DNA from 2 places in the Propionibacterium sp. genome. Region 2 is predicted to be linked to the other one. Evidence: riboswitches for the same ligand, from Rfam matches in the RefSeq annotation. Region 2 holds a riboswitch; the other holds the start of a gene.
The links. Region 2 has a riboswitch for FMN ahead of ABF648_RS08815 (ABC transporter permease). Riboswitches for the same ligand answer to the same signal wherever they lie in the genome.
Positions count from the first base shown of each region.

Region 1 (4,624 bases), on a different contig from region 2:
TGCCCTGTGACGAAGTGGCCGCCGAAGCGACCGTCTGCGGGCATCGCGCGTTCCAGGTTGACCCGTTCCCCCGCTCTGACCAGCCGCAGCGCCGAGCAGGCCATCGTCTCGGGTGAGACATCGGCGCAGAAGCTGTCCGGTGCGAGGCGAGTGACGGTGAGGCAGACCCCGTTGACGCAGATCGAGTCGCCCACTGCGGCATCGTCAACCACGAGCGGTCCGCCGATCTCGAGCTCGGTGGCTTGTCCGGTGCGACGTACCGCCCGGACGGTCCCCACTTCTTCGACTATGCCTGTGAACACTGGAGCACCTCGCTCTCCCACAGCAGGTCCTCACCGAGCCGGGTGAGCTGCGGCGGGCCGATCTGGAAGGCCGAGCTGGGATCGCTGACACCGATTCCCGCGACAGGCGACGGGGCGTCGGCGCCACCGAACAGCTTCGGGGCGAGATAGGCCTGGATCTTGTTGACGATGCCCGCGTGCAGCGCGGACCAGTTGAGCCGGGCGCCGCCCTCGAGCACCACGGAGTCGATGCCGCGGGCACCCAGCGCGGTGCACAGCGCCCGCAGATCGACGTGTCCCTCGCTGGTGGGAAGCACCATCACCTCGCAGCCTGCCTGGCGGTATCCCTCGGCCCTAGCGGTGTCGGTGCTGCAGGTGGCAAGCAGTGTTGGCGTGTGGTGCGCGGTGCGCACGACAGCGGCGTCCATGGGGGTGCGCAGCCGGGTGTCGCAGATGATGCGCAGTGGGCTGTGGCTGCCGGGCAGGCGGCAGGTGAGGTGCGGATCGTCGGCGAGCACGGTGCCGACGCCCACCATGATCGCGGCCCACCGGTGGCGATCCTGCTGAACACGCTCACGGGACTGTTCGCCACTGACCCAGCGAGAGGCTCCGGTGCGGGTGGCGATCTTGCCGTCCAGGGTCATCGCGTACTTCATCACCACGAGGGGACGTCCGGTGGTGATGAAATGGAGGAAGGGCTCATTGAGCGCCGCACACTCCTGGGTGAGCACGCCTGTGGCGACGGCGATGCCGTGAGCGCGCAGTGCGGCCACGCCCCTGCCGGCCACCAGTGGATTGGGGTCGAGGCACCCGACCACCACCCGGGTGATGCCTGCCGCGATGAGCGCATCGGTGCACGGCGGGGTCTTGCCGGTGTGGCAGCAGGGCTCCAGGGTCACATAGATCGTCGCGCCATGGGGATCGTCTGCGCATGCCGCCAGCGCATTGCGTTCTGCGTGCGGGCCACCGAAGTACTCGTGGCCGCCACGCCCGATGATCACGCCGTGATGCACCACGACGGCGCCGACCAGTGGATTGGGGTTGACCCTGCCCAGGCCGATCTGGGCGCAGGAGAGCGCCGCGCGCATGAATTGTTCGTCTGACACCAGAACTCCCGGATTGCAATACCTGAATTCGTCGATGACTTCGGGTATTGGGTTCTGGTGCCGAATTGATCATGCACGATGACCGGAACAATTCCAGTCGATTCAGCAATGGATTTTGCACCACCACTGCACCGCGCAGTGCGAAAAAGAATTCGACACGTCTTCTTCCATCCAGACTTTACTGTCGGTTCCGGAATTGCACCGGATCATGCGCAGAAGCGCTCGCGGACTGTACCGCCGATCGGGAATTTCACCCTGCCCCGAAGACGTTGCTGTTCAGTTTTTTCCTGAGTTCCCACCGTTCAGCTTCGTGAAACTCAGATCTCGGGGCACACTGTACGCCCCCAAGGGCGCCAGGCTGCCGCGGTCCCAGCAGGGTGCAGGAGAGGGATGACCCCACCCCTGCACCCGCCGGAGTCAGCGGATCAACTCGCGCATGGCGCGAATCAGGTCAGCGTGTTCAGCGCGCGACAGAACCCTCGGTGTAGTCGGCGTCCTTGTCCTCGGCCCATGCGAACAGGGCGCGGATCTGCTTGCCGGTGGCCTCGATCGGATGGGCCTCGCCCTCGGCGCGCAGCTTCTTGAACTCGGGGGCACCAGCAGCCTGGTCGTCCATGAAGTTCTTGGCGAAGGTGCCGTCCTGGATGTCGGAGAGAACAGCCTTCATGTTCTTCTTGACGTTCTCGTCGATCACGCGCGGGCCCGACACGTAGTCGCCGTACTCGGCGGTGTCGGAGCAGGACCAGCGCTGCTTGGAGATGCCACCCTCGTTGATGAGGTCGACGATCATCTTCATCTCGTGACAGACCTCGAAGTAGGCCATCTCGGGCTGGTAGCCCGCCTCGACGAGCACCTCGAAGCCGGTCTCGATGAGCTTGGACAGGCCGCCGCACAGCACGTCCTGCTCGCCGAACAGATCAGTCTCGGTCTCCTCGCGGAAGCTGGTCTTGATGGCGCCGGCGCGCAGGCCGCCGATCGCCTTGGCGTAGGAGAGCACCAGTGGCCAGGCCTGGCCGGAGGCGTCCTGCTCCACACAGACCAGCACCGGGACCCCACGCCCCGCCTCGAACTCGCGGCGCACGACATGGCCTGGCCCCTTCGGGGCAACCATGATGACGTCGTGGTCGGACGAGGGCTTGATGTATCCGTAGTGGATGTTGAAACCGTGGGCGAACAGCAGGGCCGCACCGGGCTTCAGATTGGGCTCGATGGAGTCCTTGTAGACCTGTGCCTGCACTTGGTCAGGGGCGAGGATGGTGACGACGTCACCATCCTTGACGGCGTCCTCGACGGACTTCACGGTCAGGCCGGCTTCCTTGGCCTGAGCGATCGAATGGGATCCCTCACGCAGGCCCACGACGACGTTCACGCCGCTGTCGCGCAGATTGAGTGCGTGCGCGTGACCCTGCGAGCCGTAGCCGATGACCGCAACGGTCTTCGACTGGATGATCGACAGATCGGCGTCGTCCTCGTGGAACATTTCTGCTGCCATTACTTCTCCTGATTGTTGTTGTTGTTGCGAGTCGCGGGTTGTTCAGGACGAATGCCTGGCCAGAGCCGGACGATTCTTCTCGTTGATGCTCTTGCTGCCTCGCCCCAGGGCAACCCGCCCCGACTGCACCAACTCGATGATGCCGTACGGGGTGAGCATGGTGGTGAGTGCCTCGATCTTCGCCTGGCCCCCGGTGGCCTCGATGGTCACCGACTCCGGGCTCACGTCAACCGCGTGTGCCCGGAAGAGATTGGTGATGTCGATCACCGCGGCCCGCGTGTGGTCGGTGCATCGCACCTTGACCAGCAGCAGCTCGTGGTTGATGGCATCGTCGTCCAGCTCAACGATCTTGTAGACCTCGATGAGCTTGTTGAGCTGCTTGACGACCTGTTCGACCACGCTCTCGTCCTCGAGAGACATCACGATGGTCATCCTGGAGACTTCTGGGCGTTCCGTGGTGCCGACGGCCAGCGAGTCGATGTTGAATCCGCGCCGCGAGATGAGTCCCGCCACCCTGGCCAGCACGCCGGGGCGGTTGCTCACCAGGACGCTGAGCGTATGGCTGCTCACAGCTCCTCCTCGTGCCACTGAGGCGCCATGCCACGGGCGATCATGATCTCGTCGTTGCTGGTGCCTGCCGCGACCATCGGCCAGACCATGGCGTCCTTCTCACAGACGAACTCCATCACGACGGGTTTGTCGGTGATGGCCGACGCCTTGTCCAGCACCTCGGTGACCTCCTCAGGTGTGCGGGCTCGAAGCCCCACGCAACCCATCGCTTCGGCCAGCTTCGGGAAGTCCGGCACGAGATCGGTGTCGAGATCGGTCTGGGAGTAGCGCTGGTTGTAGAACAGCGACTGCCACTGGCGGACCATGCCGAGGGTGTTGTTGTTGATCACGGCGATCTTCACCGGAATGTGATTCAGCGCGCAGGTGGTGAGTTCCTGGTTGGTCATCTGGAAGCAGCCGTCGCCGTCGATTCCGACCACCACTTGGTCGGGGCAGCCCACCTGGGCGCCCATCGCGGCCGGCACGCAGTAGCCCATCGTGCCGGCGCCACCCGAGGTGAGCCAGTGCGCAGGGTGCTCCAACGGCAGGAAGTGCGCCGACCACATCTGGTGCTGGCCCACGCCTGTGACATAGATGGCATCCGGCCCGAAGTGCTCGCCGATCCGCGAGATCACCTTCTGCGGACTCAACAGGCCGTTCTGGGGCTCCTCCCAGCCTGCCGGATAGCGCATCTTGAGGTCGATGACGTAGTCACGCCAGGCGGAGATGTCGGCCATCCTGTGGTCCTTGAGGCGGCCGGTCAGGCCGCTGAGCACCTTCCGGGCGTCGCCGACGATCGGCACGTCCGCATTGCGGTTCTTGCCGATCTCGGCGGGGTCGATGTCGGCGTGCACCACGGTGGCCCGGGGCGCGAAGGAGTCGAGCTTTCCGGTGACGCGGTCGTCGAAGCGCATGCCCACCGCGATGAGCACATCGGCGCGCTGGATGGCTCCGACAGCGGCGACCGTGCCGTGCATGCCGGGCATGCCGAGGTTCAGCTCGCTGGACTGCGGGAACACCCCGCGCGCCATGAGGGTGGTGACCACCGGGATCCTGGTCAGTTCCTCGAAGGCGGCCAGTTCGTCCCAGGCGCGCGATCGCACGATGCCGCCGCCGGCCACCAGCACCGGACGCTGCGCCCCGGCGATCACCGATGCGGCCTGGCTGAGCTGGCGTCCATTGGGGGTGACGGTGGG
Region 1 is NZ_JBDNTB010000042.1:9,512-14,135, reverse strand. It holds gene ABF648_RS08435 (riboflavin synthase) at 1-302, opposite strand, end outside; gene ribD (bifunctional diaminohydroxyphosphoribosylaminopyrimidine deaminase/5-amino-6-(5-phosphoribosylamino)uracil reductase RibD) at 287-1,387, opposite strand; FMN riboswitch at 1,543-1,659, opposite strand; partial or broken gene ilvC (ketol-acid reductoisomerase) at 1,848-2,894, opposite strand; gene ilvN (acetolactate synthase small subunit) at 2,922-3,449, opposite strand; gene ABF648_RS08415 (acetolactate synthase large subunit) at 3,446-4,624, opposite strand, start outside.
Region 1: linked by a shared signal. The riboswitch ahead of ribD (bifunctional diaminohydroxyphosphoribosylaminopyrimidine deaminase/5-amino-6-(5-phosphoribosylamino)uracil reductase RibD) and the one ahead of ABF648_RS08815 (ABC transporter permease) in region 2 are both predicted to bind FMN.

Region 2 (4,624 bases):
GCACTGGCCTGGAGCGCCCAGGACGGTCTCGTGCAGGCTCAGCAGCGCGTGGCGATGGAGATCTTCGATCGCGTCGGCGGCGGTGACTCGTTCGCGTCCGGCCTGGTCTACGGACTGCTGGCCGAGGAACCCCTGCAGACCTGCGTGAACCTGGCGGCCGCACACGGCGCGCTGGCCATGACCACACCTGGCGACACTTCCATGGCGTCCAAGGCTGAGGTCTACAAGCTCGCAGGCGGCGGAAACGCGCGCGTCGATCGCTGATTCAGCTGATATTCGCACCCGGCGGGAGCCAGGAAGCGGCAGCACGAAGAGCCGGTGTTCGAGATGGGGGCACCGGCTCTTTGCTGCCCACATCCAGGGAGAACCCATGACGTTGCGCCTGTCGTGGCGTGCCTCTCGAGGGCGACAGTCGCCCAGGGCGATACATTGAATTGCTTGCCGAAGAACTTTCGGCATTCGACCACTTGAGGCGACGCCGCCACGGCGCGCCGGCGTGAAAGGCGGCCGACGGGTGACCCAGGTCGAAAGAGCTGCAGCGCACAACGCGCGCTGGCGATGGATCGGCCTGATCGTCCTAGCCCTGGCTCTGTTCATGGCCTCCATGGACAACACCATTCTCAATGTGGCGCTGCCCACGCTCGCCCGTGACCTGAGAGCAACCAATGACGCTCTGCAGTGGACGGTCGATGCCTATCAGGTGACCTATGCCGGCTTTCTGCTGCTGGCGGGAAATCTCGTGGACCGATGGGGACGTACCCGCACCTTCATCGCCGGCGTGATCGCCTTCGGTCTGTGCTCACTGGCAGCCGGCCTGTCGGTGAACACCGGAATGCTCATTGCGGCACGTGCGTGCACCGGTGTCGGTGCCGCCCTGCTGACCCCCTCGACGCTGGCCCTCATCTCGGTGCTTTTCCGCAAGCCCACCGAACGCACCACGGCCTTCGCCATCTGGTCCGGGGCGAACGGGGCCGGAGCTGCTGTGGGGCCGCTGCTGTCGGGTGCGCTGCTGGCGCACTTCCGGTGGGGTTCGATCTTCCTCATCAATGTGCCGGTGGCGGCATTGTGCCTGATCGGCACGCTCATCTTCATCCCGCATGTCATCCCCGAACGCGCGGACGAGAAGCTCGACTGGCTGGGCACCGGTCTGTCGATCGGCGGGCTCTCGGTGCTGTGCTGGTCGGTCATCTCCGCGCCGGGTCTGGGGGTCGGGTCGCCGGCGGTGATCGTGGCCTTCCTCGGCGGGATCGCGATGATCGTCTTCTTCGTCTGGTGGCAGGGCAAGGTCGAGTCGCCGATTCTGCGTCTGAGCCTGTTCGAACATCGCACCTTTGCCGTGTCGGTGTGCGTCTCGGGGCTGGTCACCGGAGGCGGCGCCGGTGCCCTGTTCGTGCTCACCCAGCTGCTCCAATACGTGCTCGGTTTCACGCCCTGGCAGTCCGGCCTGGCGATCATGCCGGTTGCGGCGATGATGCTGACCGGCGCCGTGGCCGCACCTCTCGCACTGCGCCACTTCGGCATCAAACGGGCGGTGATGGCGGGGCTGCTGTGCGTGACGGCCGGTTTCGCCTGGCTTGCCCTGGTTCCCAACGAGACCTCGTATCCGTCGCTGCTGCCTGGGGCACTGCTGTTCGGGCTCGGGGCCGGCGTGCTCATGCCCGCAGCCACCCAGGCGGTGATGGATTCGCTGCCCTCGGAGTCCGAGGGTGCGGGTTCTGCCACCAACAGCGCACTCATGCAGGTGGGCAGCGCCATGGGCGTCGCCGTCGTCGGCTCGCTGCTCGCCGCGCGCTACCGGGGCGCCATGGAAACCCACCAACTCGTCGAGGCGCTCGACCCGCAGACCCGGTCGGGCGTGCTCAGCTCGGTGGCCCAGGCGGTCGATCTGGCCCAGGAACCCCAGTACGCGGGACTGCTGCCACTGATCAGGGAGGGCTATGTCGATGGCATGAGGATCGGTCTCGGCGTGAGCGCTCTGGCGGTGGCCTGCGCGACGATCGCGGTGGGGATCTTCTTCCCCGCCCATCCGGAGCGTCCCCACAACACGGCGGACGACTGAGGCCGTGGAGACCTTCCGGGCTATCATTGACCTCGTTGTTCAGCGTGCCCGGGGTCGGTGAGAATCCGAGCCGGCGGTGACAGTCCGCGAACCCGAACCCACTCGTGGGGGAGGGCTGAACCGGTGAAATTCCGGTACCGACGGTGAAAGTCCGGATGGGAGAGCACGTGAGGTAGTGCATGACGGAGCAATGCTCGTCCGGTTGAATCGGGTGGGCATTGATCCGAGCCGCCACCTTGGCCCCGGTCACCGCAGACGTGGGAGGGGTGAAGACACCGAATGAGCCGGATTCGCGGACGGCAACGGCCGGTTCCGTTGCCCATCCGCATTCTCGCACCGATGACGCTCGGGGCGGTGGTGCTGGCCATCTGGCAACTGCTCGCGACATCGGGCCGAATTCCGGCTGCACTGCTCCCCACACCGCACTCCGTCGGGGTGCGCCTGGTTCAGGATCTCGCCCAAAGAACTCTGCTCGGCCCCACCGCGGTGACGGTCGGGGAGGCGGTGCTCGGCTGCATGGTCGCCACCGTCGTGGCTCTGCCGTTGGGCTATCTGATCGCCGGCTCCCACCTGGCGCAGGCCGCGCTGTTCCCCTATCTGGCCGCGTCACAGGCCATACCTGCCGTGGCGCTGGCCCCGCTGCTGGTCATCTGGGTGGGCTACGGGCTGATCCCCATCGCCTTGTTGTGCTCGTTGATCGTCTTCTTCCCCCTGGTGCTGTCCACCGTGCTCGGCATCCGTGGCATCGACCCGGATGTGGTGGAGGCAGCCCAGCTGGACGGTGCCTCGGGTTGGAGCATGGTGTGGGCCATCGAAGCCCCGCTGGCCCGGCCCGTGTTGCTCACCGGAATCCGGAACGGCTTCACCCTTTCCATCACGGGCGCCGTCGTCGGCGAATTCGTGATGGGCGGGAAGGGCCTGGGCATGGTCGTCTCGGGGGAGCCGCCCGCGGCCGGCACCCCCGGGGGGGTGGGCCCCCACCTCGGGCGGGGGGGGGTGGCCGGCGCCAGGCCCTCGGCCCTCGTCCTGGTGGAGCACCTCACCGACCCCTATCGCCTGCCACGCAGGCGCAATCAGAAGTTCCCGGACGACACCGGGGACGAACAACCTCTGCTCACCGCAGGGGCCCAGCTGGGACACCCCACCAGAATTGAGGAATTGGTCGCATGACACACATGCAGCGCACGACACGATCACACGGCAGCCGGCCGGCATTCGTGCTGGTGGCACTGGTCGCAGTGCTTGCCCTGATCACAGGCTGTTCCGCCTCAGGCTCGTCGAGTTCGGCCTCCAGCACACCCGGCAAGGCCATCACCGTGGGGCTCACCTATACCCCTGACATCCAGTTCGCGCCCTTCTATGTCGGGGTCGAGAAGGGCTTCTTCGCGCAGGAGGGGCTGTCGGTGAATCTGCGTCACCACGGCGCCTCCGAATCGCTGACCGGCGCACTGCAGGCCGGCCAGGAGGACCTCGTCTACGCCGGTGGTGACGAGATGATGGTCGCCCGTTCCCAGGGCATCGACGTGGTCAACTTCGCGACCATGTACCAGACATACCCAGCAGAACTCATCGTTCCCGAGGATTCACCGATCAAGACAGCCGCCGACCTCAAGGGGCACAGCGTCGGCATCCCCGGGCAGTACGGCCAGAGCTGGTACGCCCTGCTCGCTCTGCTGAAGCAGGCAGGCCTCACCCAGACCGATGTGTCGATCCAGTCCATCGGCTACACCCAGCAGGCGGCATTGACAACCCACAAGGTGGATTCGGTGATCGGCTTCTCCAACAACGATGCCGTCAAATTCCAGCAGGCAGATTTCGCGATTCGCCAGATCACTCTTGACGCCGGCACACCCCTGGTCGGTGTCGGGCTCGGGGCACTGGGACAGACGGTCAACAGTCGCAAGTCCGATCTGCAGGCCCTGATGCGCGGGCTCGACGAGGCCGTGGCCTACTGCCGCTCCAATCCCGACGACACGGTGACGATCTCGGCGAAGTACGTGCCGACGCTGAACTCCCAGGCCGCCAAGGATGCCGCCAGGGCAACTCTGCTGGCCACCAACGAGCTCTACGGGGACGACCTCGGCCATCAGGACGTACAGCGCTGGTCGGACATGGCTGACTTCCTGCTCGCGAATGGCATCATCACCACGCCTGTGAAGGCGTCCGAGGCCTTCGTCACCCTGGGGAACTGAACCGCGCGAGGGAGTTCATGCCATCCAGCGGCTGGGCACACCGGAAGGCATGGCCCCTCGGCCCAGGACAACTCGCCGGCTGCTGCGGCCCCCGGTGGCTTGGTTGAGGACGTTTTCGAGGAAAGCTCCAGAGCTGGTCCACCAGAGCGATCGTCCTTGTGCCACCGTGATTCTGGGATTTTTTACCAGGTGCCTACTAGCCTTGGCCCCCGGCGGGAGTCGACAGTCATGGCACTCCCGCGGAGAAGGAGCATCGCATGCACGTCCGAGTGGAGCCACGATTGCAGCATCCGGGAAGTCATCCCGTTGCAAGGCAGCTGGCCATGGATATGCCGATGCCGGATCCGGAGGGCCACTGTTGCAATCCAGTGGG
Region 2 is NZ_JBDNTB010000045.1:13,844-18,467, forward strand. It holds gene ABF648_RS08805 (sugar kinase) at 1-264, shown strand, start outside; gene ABF648_RS08810 (MFS transporter) at 515-2,059, shown strand; FMN riboswitch at 2,100-2,230, shown strand; gene ABF648_RS08815 (ABC transporter permease) at 2,399-3,229, shown strand; gene ABF648_RS08820 (ABC transporter substrate-binding protein) at 3,226-4,251, shown strand.